DNA from 2 places in the Bradyrhizobium ontarionense genome. Region 2 is predicted to be linked to the other one. Evidence: riboswitches for the same ligand, from Rfam matches in the RefSeq annotation. Region 2 holds a riboswitch; the other holds the start of a gene.

Region 1 (7,522 bases), 1.8 Mb from region 2:
ATATTTGACGGTCTAGACGAACTGGTTAGGCCTGGAAAAGATGCAGACGAAATCGCGCGGGAGTTTATGATCGATCTCCGTTCATTCTTGGATCAGGAAAACGGACTTCAGAGTGCGTCGCCGATCAGTGTCTTGGCGTTGGTAACGGGACGAGTCGCCGTAGCAGGGAGTGCTGCTCGCGTATTAAAATGTTCCGGCGAGCAAATCCTGTCCCTCCTCAGATTTTCAGAAGAATTGCGCCATCAAAATTCTGAGATGGAGGAGGTAGATTACGATGATCCAGCCGGGCTGTTGCGGGAAGATCAACGTCGTGCTTGGTGGAAGCTTTGGCAGAAGGCGACGAGAGATGTACCTGAAGAAATGCCGGCCACGTTACTGCATCGTGACTTGTACGAAGTTACTATCGAGCCGTTGTTACTTTACTTTATTGCGCTAATTCGGCCTTGGGTTCCTAGCCGAATCGGCGATAGTCTTGCGCGGAATTCGATATATGCGAAATTATTGCGATATTTCTATGAGCGCGAGTGCGGCAAAGGAGATAGGAATTTCGCTACGGAATTTCCAGCGTTCGAGGAGTACGAAGTAGTATTGCAGGCCATGGCTCTTGCCGCTTGGTATGATGGCTCCACACGAATAGGTTCGATTGAAACGGTTGAGAAGCTCCTGGGAAATTGGAGTCCGGATGTTGCGCATTCCTTTAGGAAGGTGATAGGCGGAAACAAGCCAGCAGTAAGTGCGGCATTGGCATTTTACATGCGGCCTCATGAGGCGCCGAACTCTTTTGAATTTCTGCATAAGACCTTCGCCGAGTATCTTGTATCGAGGCGGATAGTGGAGGCAGTTGCCACAATTTCAGAGGCGTTTGAAGACGCGAAAAGACACCGTGGTGTGAGAAAAAAGACATTTGATGAGTCTGAGCAACTAAAGGATTGGATCCGCCTTGCGGGAGGGCGGGCGTTGGATTTCGATTTAATTCGATTTCTTAGGGATGAGGTTTATAGTTGTTTTTTGCAGTCGAGTGAGATGGTCGTGCGCTGGCGTGAGGTATTGGTCTTTTGTATGCAGGGCCAATCTTGTTGATGGAATGCCGGCCCACCTCTTGTTTCAATTGCCCGATGGCCGGTTAATTCGACGCCCACAAACATTTCGGGAAGTTGCGGAGCAGGCGCGGAATGCTGAAGAGGCATTGTTGGCAGCTTTGAATGCAACGATTTTGCCGTCCATTGGGATGCCTGGTTTTGAACCGGTCGACATTCGGCCGAGCAAGAGTGACAGAGCGCTCATAGGAAGTCTCATTCATCGGTTGCGCGGGCAGCGAACTGGTCCTCACGTATTGTCGCTTAAGCTTTTTGCGGGTCTGTCCCTTTCTGGGGAGGCGCTCTACTTTCAAGACCTCTATGGGATGGATGCGCAAGGCGCAGATTTTTCGGATGCTTCTCTAGTGGCAAGCGTCTTGGAATTTGGTGATTTTAGTGGTTGTGATTTTAGACGGGCTAATGTCGCTGGGATTCGCGTAGATAACGCGCAAATGACCGGCGCCGACTTCACAGAAGCTGTTCTCAGGGATGTTGACGTCAAGCGGTTGAGGGATGCCGGTGCCATAGTTCCGAATTCACCGGAGCAAAAGCGGGAAAGCAAACGGCGACCTAAGAAGTAAGCAGTCCGGCCGCTTCGCACGTGACTGGATGCTGGAGAACGAGGTCAACCAGACCTCGTTCAAGGCGACCCGCGCCAAGCTTGCCCAGCACCCGATCGAGGAAGTCGGCGCCCGCCTGCGCGACATGATGCCCTGGATCAAGAAGGGCGCGCTGGTCGACAAGAGCAAGAACTGATTGGTCGTGATGGCTGGTCGAGACTGCGGGTCGTGCGGTCTCGACCTGGAGCTCAATCGAAAGCCTCCGTCCTTGTCGGGCGGAGGCTCTTTTCTCACTGCTGGCGAAGCCGCGTGGTTCAGCCCGGCTGCTTGCGACAAACAACACTGTCGTCCCCGCGAACGCGGGGACCCATAACCACCGTCGTTCGTGGTGACGAACGGTGGTGACTCGGACTTGTTTCCGCCAACTCACATCACGCGGTATGGGGCCCCGCGTTCGCGGGGACGACAGCGGAGAACGAGGAGGTGGCGACCCTCTCACTCGCTGACGCTGGTCCGGTCAGGACATCGCGCGGCGCGACATGAGCGGCGTGAGCAGACGGACGATCTCACAGGTGGCGGCGAGCCCGACCAGCCAGGCCGCGCTGGTCAGCCCGAGGCGCGCGACGATCGCGACCGTGAAGCTCGCGGCGCCGCCGAGCACGGGCGTGGCAGCGAGCAGCACCATCTCATAGGCGGCGTAGGCAGCGATGAGCGCGACGGCAAACGCGACTGGCGCCGGCGCTGCGCGCAAGCTCGCCAGCGTAATGCGCGCGACGATCGTGGCACCGAGCGCGGCAGCGCCGATCACGGCGCCCCAGGCCAGCGTGCTGGCGTCGACCGGATAGTGCAGGGCGCCGAAGCCGATGCCCTGGTTGACCAGCCAGGCGCCGAGCACGGCCGGCAGCGCCGTGCGCAGCGGCAGCATGGCAGCCGCTGTGACCGCGAAGGCCGCAAACGGCGTCGCGCAGGCGAACACGAAACTCGCCAGCGCGCAGGCTGCGGTCAGCAGCATAAGGCAGAACGCTGGGGCAAGCCGCTGCGGCACGGGCGTGAGGCGGGCCTGCGCGGGGGATGTCATGATGTCGAGAGCCATGGGTCGTCTCCTTCGGGTTGATGGTAGTTCATTCGGGATGTCGATGACAGCGGTTCACTGGCCGGGCGGGAGCGTTCACTCCACCCCGTAGCTTGCCACCCGGATGCCGCCGAACACGCCGAGTCCCGGCGCCAGGAAGCCGGTCGGGTTCTGGGTGTGGCGGTTGAAGAGATTATCGATGCGGCCGAACAGCTTGACCTGATCGGAGACCGCGTAGTCGCCGCGCAGGTTCACGACCGTATAGCCGGGTGCCACGAGTCCGGTGGTCATGCCGTCGCGGCTGACGTCGGGCCAATTGCCGATGCGCAGTACGGTGGCCGATACGGTGAGCGCATCGACAGGCCTCCACACCGCCGTTGCGCTCCATTTTTCCTTGGGACGGCGCAGCAGCTGCTGGCCGGTGGTTGCGTCGATCGCGCGGGTGAACGTGTAGTCCGCGCGCAGCGAGATCCGGTCCGTGAGCCGCGCCGTCACGAAGCTCTCGGTGCCTTCGGTGGTGGCGAGCCCGACATTGGCGTAGGAGGTGAAGGTCGCGTTGAAATTGATCAGGTTGGTGATGCTGTTGTGGAAGTAGGTCGTGCCGAAGCGAACGCGGTCCTCGAACAGCGGCTGCTCGAAGCCCGCGTCGTACCCGGTGCTCTCCTCGGGCCTGAGGTTCGGATTGGCGAAGAAGTTGAACGCGACAAAGTCCTGATAGAGCTGGCTCAAGGTCGGCGCCTTGAAGCCGGTGCCATAGCTGGCCTTCAGCTTGGTCTCCGTGACCGGCAGGATCACGGCCGGCGCGATCCGATAGGTGCCATGTCCGCCGAACCGATCGTTGACGTCGTTGCGCAGGCTCGCGACCAGGAACATGCGGCTTGCGAACTCTGTCTGCAGCTCGATGAAGCCGGCCTTGTTGCCGTTCTCGGCGGTGAGGCCCGTGGTCCGCAGGCGGTCGGTCTGCTGCTCGAGCCCGACGATGACGTTGTTGTGCGGAGCGAGCTCGGTCACCGCGTGCCAGTCGTATTTGATGTGCTCGCCGGTCGAGACTGCGGCGACGGGATCGCCGGCCGCGAGATCGCACGTCCGGTTGTTGACGGTGTTGACGGCGAAATAGTTCTTGATGCGACCGTCGAGCAGTGACCATACGGCTTCCTCGCGCGTGGCGAGCTGGTGCACGACATGGGTGCTCTGGGCCGCGTTCGGGACGCTGGGAAAGCCGCCGTCGCCGGTGAACAGCAACGTCGCGTCGGTGACGCGGACCACCGAATTCAGCGTCCAGGCCTCGTTGAGGTCGATGCCGAATTTGCTCGAGGCGGTGACGTTGTCGTAGGCGTCGCCGATCGCCTTCTGCCCGGCCGGGAGCAACTGCTGCGGCGTGACCGGAATGTCGCCGGCATGGAGATGCGCGACATTGACGGCGTAGTTGACATTGTCCTGCGCGCCGCTGACCCCGGCCGACTGGTTGAAGGTCTGATACGATCCGGTCTCGATCGAGGCGGTCGCGCGCGCCGGTCCATCGCCCTTGCGGGTGATCACCGAGATGACGCCGCCGATCGCATCCGAGCCATAGAGGCCGCTCTGCGGTCCCCTGAGCACCTCGATCTGCTGGATGTCCGAGGTCAGCAGGTGGGCGAAGTCGAACGCGCCGTTGGCGCTGGTGACGTCGCCGACCTCGATGCCGTCGATCAGGATCTTGGTGTGATTGGCGTTGGTCCCGCGCGTGAAGACCGAGCTTTGGCCACCAGGACCGCCGGTCCGCACGACGTTCAATCCGGGAATGGTGGCGAGGATGTCGGGCACCCCGCGGAACTGCTGCGTGGCGATGTCCTTAGCCGTGACGACCGTGATCGCGTTCGCCACATGGGCGGCTGGCGTCACGATGCCGGTCGGACTGACGACGAGTTGTGCGTTGGCCTGGGCGGGGGCAACGGGGGCCTGCGAGGCCGCTGGCTGCGATGGGCGTGCTCGCGACGTCTGTACCCCGCGCTGCATAGCCGGCTTCGGGCCTGGCGGCTTACGTGGCGCGTCGACCTCGACCGGGGGCAGCAGGTTGGGGGAGGCGGATTGCTGGGCGGTGGCCGGAGCCGCGCCGAACATGGCGATGGAGAACAGGACGCTGGACGACAACAAACCGGCGCGATGGCGCCGGGCGACAGATAGCAATGAGAACACGAGGGAACCTCGGCATGACGTCAGTGGCACGTCACCGCGAACGAGGTCTCACACCGGCCAATGAAGCCCGGCGTGAAAACGATGCCAATAAACGCCCCGACCGGCATCCTCGCGTGTGACCACGGCTGACGGCAGGTCTCCTGGCTCGCGGGTCAGTACCTCGACGTCGCCTTCCCGGGACCGAGATTTCCCAGTGGCCTATGACGCGAGATTCGCCGCTTACAGTTGCGGGGGCAGCTGCGGCCTTCGGATGATCCCGCGTGGGGGATCCGTCCGTCACCGCATTCCCTTTTGAGCCCCGGTGGGGGCACCGTCGCCGCCAGCGTAGAAGCCGGCCGAAGTCGGAGTCAATCGATCCCTCGGGCTTTCCCACGACCGGCGGCGATTGTTGCCGAAGCATCACGCCGGTCTTGCCGGGGATGCGGATCACTTTCGACTATCGGTCCGTCGGAGATCGCGGTTATAATGTTACCAGACATCGTTTTCGCGTTGGCGCGCCGCTTGGTGCGGCCTCGGCGAGCCGAACGGCAATATAAGGAGCTTCATCGTGGCAACAGCGACGTCCCTTCCAGTCACTCTGCCCACAGCCATTCCCGTGCGCGAGATTCTGCCGTGGGCGATCTTCGGCGGCCTGATGCTCGCTCTCGGCATCTATTTCGTCGGCGTCGAGGAGGGCGCGGCCGCCCTGTTCAGCAGCACGTACGTCCACGAATTCGTCCATGACGGACGGCATCTGCTCGGGTTCCCCTGCCACTGAACGGTCGGAGCCGCCTGTTGCACGCCCGTCGTGACGGCGCGGACGGCGCATCTGTAAGAGACGATCGATGACGGGGCGATTGCTCCTGCGTGGAATGCTGGCCGGCTTGGTCGCCGCACTTCTTTCCTTCGGCTTTCTCAAGCTGGCCGGCGAATCATCCGTCGAGCGCGCGATTGCCTTCGAGACCACGCTGGATGAGGCGAAGGCCAAAGCCGGGGCGGAAGAGGCCGCGGCCAAAGGCCAGCCTGCGCCAGTCGCGGCGGCCGAACCCGAGCTCGTCAGCCGGCCCGTCCAGGCCGGTGTCGGACTGTTGACCGGCGTTGTCGTCTACAGCACGGCGTTCGGCGGCCTGTTTGCGTTGGCATTTGCGCTTGCCTACCGCCGCATGGCCGATCTTGGTGCGCGGGCCAGCTCGGCGTTGCTCGCCGCGGCCGGCTTCATCGCCGTTTACGTGACGCCCATGCTCAAATACCCGGCCAATCCCCCGTCGGTCGGACTGGCCGAAACGATTGGGATGCGGACCAGCCTGTATTTCGCGATGATCCTGATCTCGCTCGCCGCGATGGTCGCCGCGGGCATGTTGCGCATCCGCCTGGTTTCGCGTGTCGGCGCGTGGAATGCGGCGCTGATTGCGGCGGGGATCTATATCGTTCTCATGAGCGGAGTTGGCTTCGCGCTGCCGAACGTGGACGAGGTGCCTGATGGCTTTCCGGCTGCCGTGCTCTGGCAGTTCCGCCTCGCGTCTTTCGGCGGACAGGCGATCATGTGGGCGACGCTCGGGCTGTTGTTCGGCGTCTTCGCCGAGCGTCAGATGGCGCAGCATGGCGCGCGCGCTTGAACGGCTTCGGTGTCGGCGGGCATGACGACACGCCTGCATCTCATCTGCTCGGCCGCGACCTCGTCGACGGCTGCCGTTGCCTTCGCGGCCGACGAGCCGCTCGATTCGCGCGGACGAGACAGCCTCGTCAGGCTGGCCGGCCGGCTGCCTTCGTGTGACGTCGTGCTGCGCAGCCCGGCGCGCTGCGCCGCTGAGACCGCCGCAGGCCTGGCGCTGCAAGCCAAGCCGGAGCCTGCACTTCGTGACTGCGATTTCGGCCGCTGGGCGGGACGATCTCTCGCTGAGGTCCAGGCGGAGGCGCCGGACGCCGTCGCCGACTGGCTGCAGAATCCCCGTGCGGCTCCGCATGGCGGCGAGTCCTTCATGGACGTGATGGCGCGCGTCGGCGAATGGATGGAGGGTCTGCTCGCCGTCGATGGCTCGGTCCTTGCGGTCACGCACGCGCTGGTGATGCGTGCGGCGATCGCGCATGTGCTCGGGGTGGGCCCGCAGGCTTTCCGGCGCATCGACGTCGCGCCGCTGGCGCGAGCGAGGTTGTCCGGCGTCGACGGGCATTGGACGCTCGCAGCCCTCTTCCCGTTGAAGGACGACCGATGACGGCGCGCAGCCGGTGCCGTGCAATCGCGCGCCGAGCGCTGTGCTGCCTCATCGTCGCGGCCGCGATCATCATGGTCGCGGCGCCGGCCCGTGCGCATCATCCGCGGCCAGCGGACGGCGCGCTGATCGGAGTTGCCGTTCCGGCGATCGGCCATGGCGAGATGCTGGTGGTTGCGCGTTATCGATCTGACATCCTCGATCTGGCGCAGCGTCAGGTCCGAACCGATCCGACCTTGCGCCGGCTCGCGGGCTTCGTCAGCCTGCAATATTTCGCCTGCCTGTGGGGCCTCGTCCCCGGCAGTCTCACGGACGAGGCGAGCCCGTTCAACGAGTGCTCCCATGCCTACGTGGCCGGAACGCGTGCGCTGCTGGCGCATATGGCCACGATGCCGGGCGATCAGTCCGCAGCGAAGGCGCTCGAAGCCCGGATCGCGGCGGACATTGCCG
Region 2 (7,522 bases):
TTCGTGCCGATCGACCGACGAGGCCACTCGTCGTCGGTCCGCGCCGCCTAGCCCCGAGGCTCTGAAATGCCATATGTCGTCGCTGCCGATCTGCCGCACGTCTCCGCCGGCCGCCGTTTTCGAGAGCTGCTGAAACGACCCGGCATTCTTCGGCTTCCAGGTGCTCACAATGGCATGGCCGCGCTGCAGGCCAAGGCCGCAGGCTTCGATGGGCTGTATCTCTCCGGCGCCGCAATGACTGCGTCGATGGGGCTCCCCGATCTCGGAATCATCACGGTCGAAGAGGTGGCCTTCTTCATCCGCCAGATCGTACGCGCGTCCGGGCTGCCCTTGCTCGTCGACGCGGATACCGGCTACGGCGAAGCGCTCAACGTGATGCATGCTGTCCGCGTCTTCGAGGACGCAGGCGCGGGCGCGCTTCACCTGGAGGACCAGCTGCTGCCCAAGAAATGTGGTCACCTCAATGACAAGCGCCTGGCCGACGCGCATGACATGGCGGCCAAGGTAGCCGCAGCGGCAAAGGCGCGCCGGGATATGGTGATCATCGCCCGAACGGACGCCGCGGCGCTTGAAGGGCTGGAAGGCGCCGTCGCGCGTGCAAAGCTGTACATGGAGGCCGGCGCCGATGCGATCTTTCCGGAAGCGCTCAATACCGAGGAGATGTTCCGCGTCTTTGCCGAGCGTCTGCCGGGCGTTCCGCTTCTCGCAAACATGACGGAGTTTGGGAAGACACCGTTCTTCACGGCCGCAGAGTTCGAAGCCATGGGCTACGCGATGGTCATCTGGCCCGTGTCGTCATTGCGGGTCGCGAACAAGGCGCAGGCCAATCTCTACGCCGCGATCGCACGCGACGGCGGAGCGCATGGAGTAGTCGACCAAATGCAGACCCGCGCGGAACTCTATGCGACGATTGGGTTGCATGACTATGAGGCGCTCGATGCCTCGATCGTCGAGACCCTGATCCCGCAGGGCATGCCTCGGCGCTGATCGGAGGCCAGTGACATCGTCCCACCGGCCATCGTGAAGGTCAGGAGTGCCGGAGCGTTGTGGGCAGTACCCCACATCCTCATCGGCGTGGAGATGGGGCGGCGATCTTGACGGCCTCAACGTCTTGCGGCTAACCGAGACTGTCGTGGTTCTCCAGATCCTACTTGATCCGGAGCTAAGAGGGAAGCCGGTGCGCCACTGATCCAGTCTCGATCAGTCGCAATGCCGGCGCTGCCCCCGCAACTGTAAGCGGCGAGTTTGCATCCTTATCGTGTCACTGAAGCCGATGCTTCGGGAAGGCCGGATGCTGACGTTGACCCGCGAGCCAGGAGACCTGCCTCGACAACATATCGTCCACGGGCGGGGTGTCCCGGTGGTGCGCGAGGCAGCAGCCGCTTGCGCGGTCTTTCCTGCATTGCGTCCGCCATGGCCTTTTGCCCCCATTTATGGGGTTGAAGCTATGTCTACTCTCTCTTCCAGTCGCTACGCTCGGCACGCCGCGGATCGGCCCGCGTCGTGAGTTGAAATTTGCCCTCGAGCGCTTTTGGGCCGGAAAGTCCGGCGAGCAGGATCTGCTCACGGCCGCAGCCGGATTGCGCGCCGCGAACTGGGCGCGGCAGCGATCGCTCGGTGTGAGCGTCATTCCGTCGAATGACTTCTCGCTCTATGATCAGGTGCTCGACACCAGCGTGATGGTCGGGGCGATTCCCGCCATTTACGGCTGGACCGGCGGCCAGGTGTCTCTTGCGACCTATTTCGCAATGGCGCGCGGCGCGCAGGGCGATGCTCATGATGCCGATTGTGGTCATGCCCATCATCAGCACGGCAGCTCGCACGGTGTTCCGGCACAGGAAATGACCAAGTGGTTCGACACCAACTATCACTACATGGTGCCCGAATTTCACAGGGACCAGACCTTCGCGCTGTCCTCGCGCAAGCCGATCGAGGAATATGAAGAGGCCAAGGGCCTCGGCTATCAGACCCGTCCGGTGCTGGTCGGCCCGGTGACCTTCCTGAAGCTCGGCAAGAGCGCCGATGCGTCGTTCGAGCCGTTGTCGCTGCTCGACCGGCTGCTGCCGGTCTATGTCGAGGTGCTGCGCGAACTCCAGCAGCGCGGCGCCGAATGGGTGCAGCTCGACGAGCCGATCCTGGTGCTCGATCTCGATGATGCCGCTCGTGACGCGCTGCACCGCGCCTATGCTGTGTTTGCCGAAGCAGTTCCAGGACTGGAGATCATGCTGGCGAGCTATTTCGGCGCGCTCGGCGACAATCTGGAGACGGCGCTGGCGCTGCCGGTTGCCGGCCTTCACATCGACCTCGTGCGTGCTCCGGAGCAACTGAGCGCGATCGCTTCCGGCGCGCGTCGAAAGCAGGTGCTTTCGCTCGGCATCATCGACGGCCGCAATGTGTGGCGGTCAAATCTGCCGGCGTTGCTCGACGGTATCGAGCCCGTCGTGGCGAGCCTCGGCAAGGACCGAGTGCAGATCGCGCCGTCCTGCTCGCTGCTCCACACGCCGATCGATCTCGCGTTGGAGACCGATCTCGACGCCGACATCAGGAGTTGGCTGGCCTTCGCCATTCAGAAGATGGGCGAGCTTGCGACGCTGGGCCGCGCTCTGGGCGGCGGCCGCGAGTCGGTCGGCGATGAGCTGGCCGCATCGGAGAGCGCAGCCGTTGCGCGCCAGACCTCGCCCAAGATCCACAATGCAGGCGTCGCCAGGCGGATGGCCGCAATCGACGAGGCGATGCGCCGCCGGCACCATCCGTTTGCCGAGCGGGCCGCGCTGCAGCGCGCCAAGTTCGGTCTCCCGGCGTTCCCGACGACGACCATCGGGTCATTCCCCCAGAAGGCCGAGGTCCGCGCCGCGCGCGCCGCTCACGCCAACGGCACGCTGAGCGATGCGCAATACGAGCAGTTCCTCAAGGAGGAGACGGCGCGTGCGGTGCGCTGGCAGGAGGACATCGGTCTCGACGTGCTGGTGCATGGCGAGTTCGAACGTAACGACATGGTGCAGTATTTCGGCGAGCAGCTCGGCGGCTTCACCTTCACCACATTCGGCTGGGTGCAATCCTATGGCTCGCGCTACGTCCGTCCGCCGATCCTGTTCGGTGATGTCACGCGTCCCAGGCCGATGACGGTCGGGTGGTGGCGCTATGCGCAATCATTGACCGAGAAGCCGATGAAGGCGATGCTGACCGGACCTGTGACCATCCTGAACTGGTCGTTCGTCCGTGACGACATCCCGCGCAGCGAGGCCTGCCGCCAGATCGCACTGGCAATTCGCGACGAGGTGAACGACCTCGAAGCCGCCGGCGCCAGGATGATCCAGATCGACGAGGCAGCGCTGCGCGAGGGCCTGCCTCTGCGCAAGTCCGACTGGCAGGCATATCTCGATTGGGCGGTGGAAAGCTTCCGCGTCTGCTCGACGGGCGTTGCCGATGAGACCCAGATCCATACGCATATGTGCTACTCGGAGTTCAACCAGATCATCGACGCCATTGCGGCGATGGATGCCGACGTCATCTCCATCGAGACCTCGCGCTCCAAGATGGAACTGCTCGATGCGTTCAACACCTACAAGTACCCCAACGAGATCGGCCCCGGCGTCTACGACATTCACTCCCCGCGCGTCCCCGAAGTCGGGGAGATGAAGGAACTGCTCTTGCTGGCCAGGAAGCGGCTGTCCGATGACCAGCTCTGGATCAATCCCGATTGCGGGCTGAAGACCCGGAAGTGGGAGGAGGTACGCCCTGCGCTCGTGAACATGGTTGCTGCAGCGCGGGAGCTGCGAGCCGAAGCCTGATCATGCCACCGTGCTCGCGCCGCTGCAGCATCTTCGGTGTAGCGGCGCAAGGCCTCGTGCGTCGAGCGATGAATGGATGACCATAGGCGACGATTGCGCAGCGCTGCGATTTTCAAACGTGTATTGCGGTCTCCTCCCCGGATCGTCACTGTTCTTGACGATCTGAACGAGGTTCCAGTCGCTCTCGTGTCCGGTCTTGCAATGTCCTCGCATACACCCGAATGTTGCAAAAATACCAAATGACTTTGGCCCGTCTCTAGCTTGTGGACAGGCTCGCGATATAATTTCGCCAGCCCCCGAACTCCGAAATATCTTTGGCGCCGACGATGCCTTCGGCTTCCACGATGAAGCCTTTGGCCGACGTTCCGTCGGCGAGGCGCGTGGTGCCGATCCCGAGCGGTGCCGGGACTCCCGTGATGAAGCTACCGAGACCTTCCGCCGACAGCGCCCAGACCTCTGTAGCGATCTGTGCCCCGGTCCCGTCGGGCACGCGCATCAATCCAGGACGGTAGGGCGGCCCGCCTGGGAGTGCAAAGAGTTTGTAGTCCTTTGTGGTTGGTTCGGCTCGGAGGAATCTCGCGCCGCGCCTTGTGAGTTCGTGATTGAGCGGCATGCCTGACAGATGAGCGCCTACGACAACGAGCTCAATTTCCCCTGGCGCGGCAATCGAAGAGCTGTCAGACGGTGGTGGGACTTTGTCCGTGCTGGCCCCGATGCCGTTTAAAGAAACTGAATGCAACCGTTCTCCCAATGCAGCGAGGAGGCCATCGCGACCGCGGGGCGCGATCAGCGTAACGCCTGACGGCAAGCCGTCGGAGCGGAACCGACCCGGGATGGCCAATGCGCACAGATCAAGCAGGTTCACGAAACTCGTATATGTTGCGAGCTCGCCATTGGGGCCAGTCGGGTCGGTCATGAGCTCGTCGACCTTGCGCGGTCGCGGATAGGTCGGAACGATGAGAACGTCTACGTGCGACCAGATTGCGTCGGTGATGCGGCGGAGCTCTCCGAGCCGGTAGAGTCCTGCAAATGTGTCGACCGCCGAGAGGGACTTTGCGCACTCGATGATCTTGCGCATGGTCGGATGTAACGTTTCCGGTTTGGCCGCAATCATGTTGCCGATCGCATGCAGGCGTTCTGCTACCCAAGGACCGCTGTCGAGCAGGTGCGCAACGTCGAACAGCGCGGTCATGTCGACGGGAGTCGGCATTGTGTTTCCCGTCACCGATGAGAGATCCGCGAGCGTGGCATCGAACGCGGCCTCCGACAGCGTATCTCCGCCGAAGCGTCGACCTTTGCCATCGGGAATGCCGACGCGCATTCCGGGCGGTAGTCCGCTAGGAGGCGGTACCGGAAGAGCTCTGGAATAAGCGTCCTTTGGATCAAATGCTGCCATCACCTGAAATGCGCGAGTGGCATCGGCGACAGTGCCCGCGAACACGGATATCGTATCGAGCGTACGGCAAGTCGGGATGACTCCCGAGCTCGACACGCTACCCAGCGACGGCTTGAGGCCCACGATGTTGTTGAGGCCCGCCGGTATGCGTCCGGAGCCCGCAGTATCCGTGCCGAGCGCGAAGGTCACGAGGCCATGGGCGACGGCAACCGCCGAACCGGAGCTCGATCCCCCCGGAACGTAGTCCGTGTTGAAAGAGTTCTTCGGCGCCGGGTAAGGAGTTCTGATGCCGACCAAGCCGTTCGCGAACTGATCCAGATTGGTCTTGCCTATGAGCAGGGCCCCTGCATCAAGTAACTTCTGCACGGCGAATGCCGTCGACGCGGCGAGGTAAGCGAATTCCGGACAGGCGGCCGTCGTCGGCATTCCTGCGACGTCGATATTGTCCTTGACCGCAAAGGGGACGCCCCATAGCGGATAAGTGACCGGATCGAAAGCAGGCAACGCGCCCGCCGCCGCTACTGCGGCATCCTGCGGTATCAGCGTGATGAAAATTCCGGGATCGTTGACCTCTGCGATGCGGCGGTAGACGTTGGCGATCATTTCCTTGGGCGAAAGGTCATGCGCATACGCCGTATGGAGCGAGGCGACGGTCGGAAACGTCTTTGACATTCGTCTTCCTTGAAACGGCATCAAACGAGAGGCTCGATCACGAGAAGCCGGTCGCCGGTGGCAACCGGCCGGCCTGGCCGGCAATAGAGTGCGCGGACGGTGCCGGTGACGGGGGCAAGGATGTTCAGCTCGGTTTTCATCGCTTCGAGTATCACAATGGGCGATCCGGCTTCGACCCTTTGCCCTTCCTCCACGAGCACCTTCCACACGTTCCCGTGCAAATCCGAAGCAACGAGGTGGCCATCCAATGCCTCGTCATCGTCCGCCATGACGTCGTCCCGTATTGACGCTTGGCCATCATCCGCCTGCCAGCGCGCAACCTCCTGCTGGAACGCGAGCTGCTGCCGTTTCTTGAACGTCGCGATACTCTCTTTCTCCTTGTCGAGAAACGCATGGTAAGCACCGAGATCGAAAACCTCCTCGTCGATGCGAATAGTCGCGCGTCCCTCGCGGAAGTCTTCGCGTAGCTGCGTCAGCTCCGCCTCGTCGACTGGGTAGAAGCGCACTTGATCGAAGAAGCGCAGCAGCCAAGGCTCGCCCGGCGCGAACACTGGGTTCTTCAGGAATTTGTTCCAGATCGGAAGCGTGCGTCCGACAAGCTGATAGCCGCCCGGCGAGTCCATGCCATAGATGCACATATAAACGCCGCCGATACCAACTGTACCTTCCGCCGTAAAGGTTCGGGCAGGATTGTATTTCGATGTCAGCAGGCGGTGACGCGGGTCGACGGGGACGGCACATGGCGCGCCGAGATAGACGTCGCCGAGCCCCAGCACCATGTAGCTGGCCTGGAATATGGTGCTTCGGACCTGATCGCGATGGTCCAGGCCGTTGATCCGCTGGATGAAATCAACATTGTTTGGCAACCACGGAGCGGTGCCGCGAACGGTTTCGCCGTAGCGAGCGACCGCGTCGAGCGTTGCGGAATCCTCGAAGGCCATTGGAAGATGGACGACGCGGGTCTTGACCTTCATCGTGTCGACGGCTGGCAAGCGCAGCTCTGCGGCCAGCAGTGCGTCAAGGAGATCTTTCTGGTGAATGACGCGGCTGTCGTAATTGATTTGAAGCGAGCGTACACCAGGCGATAGCTCTAGAATGCCGCGGACAGGATTGGCCTTGAGATCCTCCATCAACGCATGCACACGGAAGCGCAGGCGAAGATCGAGTTCGTTCGGGCCGTATTCAAGCAGAACGTAGCGGTCGCCGGCTTGGCGGTATGCGACCGCCGGGCGATCGCCCTCCGGCGCCAATGCCAAGAGAATCGTGGCGGAGACCGTCGTCGAGCGGGTAAGAGCCGGCGCAGTACCCGTCTCAAGAGAGAGGACAGGGACGAGGGTGGCGATTGCCTTGTCTTGCGCCTTCTCAAGCGCAAGTGCATCATCGAAACTGATCGGCTTGAAGCGAATGCGGTCGCCGGGTTTGGCCTGACCGACTTTCCATAACTCGGCTTTCGCAATGGTGACGGGACAGACGAAGCCGCCAAGGCTCGGCCCGTCACGTGTGAGGATCACCGGCATGTCGCCGGTGAAATTCACGGATCCGACAGCGTACTCGCAGTCGTGGATGTTGGATGGGTGCAGGCCTGCTTCGCCCCCGTCGGTCCGCGTCCAACTCGGCTTGGGTCCGATCAGACGAATGCCTAATCGGTTCGAGTTGTAGTGCA

The links. Region 2 has a riboswitch for cobalamin ahead of metE (5-methyltetrahydropteroyltriglutamate--homocysteine S-methyltransferase). Riboswitches for the same ligand answer to the same signal wherever they lie in the genome.
Region 1: another riboswitch for cobalamin. It lies ahead of LQG66_RS33385 (TonB-dependent receptor plug domain-containing protein); the one in region 2 lies ahead of metE (5-methyltetrahydropteroyltriglutamate--homocysteine S-methyltransferase).

What each region holds. Positions count from the first base shown of each region.
Region 1 is NZ_CP088156.1:7,601,602-7,609,123, forward strand. It holds gene LQG66_RS33365 (NACHT domain-containing protein) at 1-1,080, shown strand, start outside; gene LQG66_RS33370 (pentapeptide repeat-containing protein) at 1,085-1,657, shown strand; partial or broken gene LQG66_RS33375 (ketol-acid reductoisomerase) at 1,659-1,832, shown strand; gene LQG66_RS33380 (hypothetical protein) at 2,154-2,729, opposite strand; gene LQG66_RS33385 (TonB-dependent receptor plug domain-containing protein) at 2,805-4,808, opposite strand; cobalamin riboswitch at 4,997-5,213, opposite strand; gene LQG66_RS33390 (CbtB domain-containing protein) at 5,431-5,640, shown strand; gene LQG66_RS33395 (CbtA family protein) at 5,708-6,478, shown strand; gene LQG66_RS33400 (histidine phosphatase family protein) at 6,500-7,075, shown strand; gene LQG66_RS33405 (hypothetical protein) at 7,072-7,522, shown strand, end outside.
Region 2 is NZ_CP088156.1:5,832,005-5,839,526, forward strand. It holds gene prpC (bifunctional 2-methylcitrate synthase/citrate synthase) at 1-51, shown strand, start outside; gene prpB (methylisocitrate lyase) at 67-987, shown strand; cobalamin riboswitch at 1,117-1,343, shown strand; gene metE (5-methyltetrahydropteroyltriglutamate--homocysteine S-methyltransferase) at 1,434-3,791, shown strand; gene atzF (allophanate hydrolase) at 4,048-5,859, opposite strand; gene uca (urea carboxylase) at 5,880-7,522, opposite strand, start outside.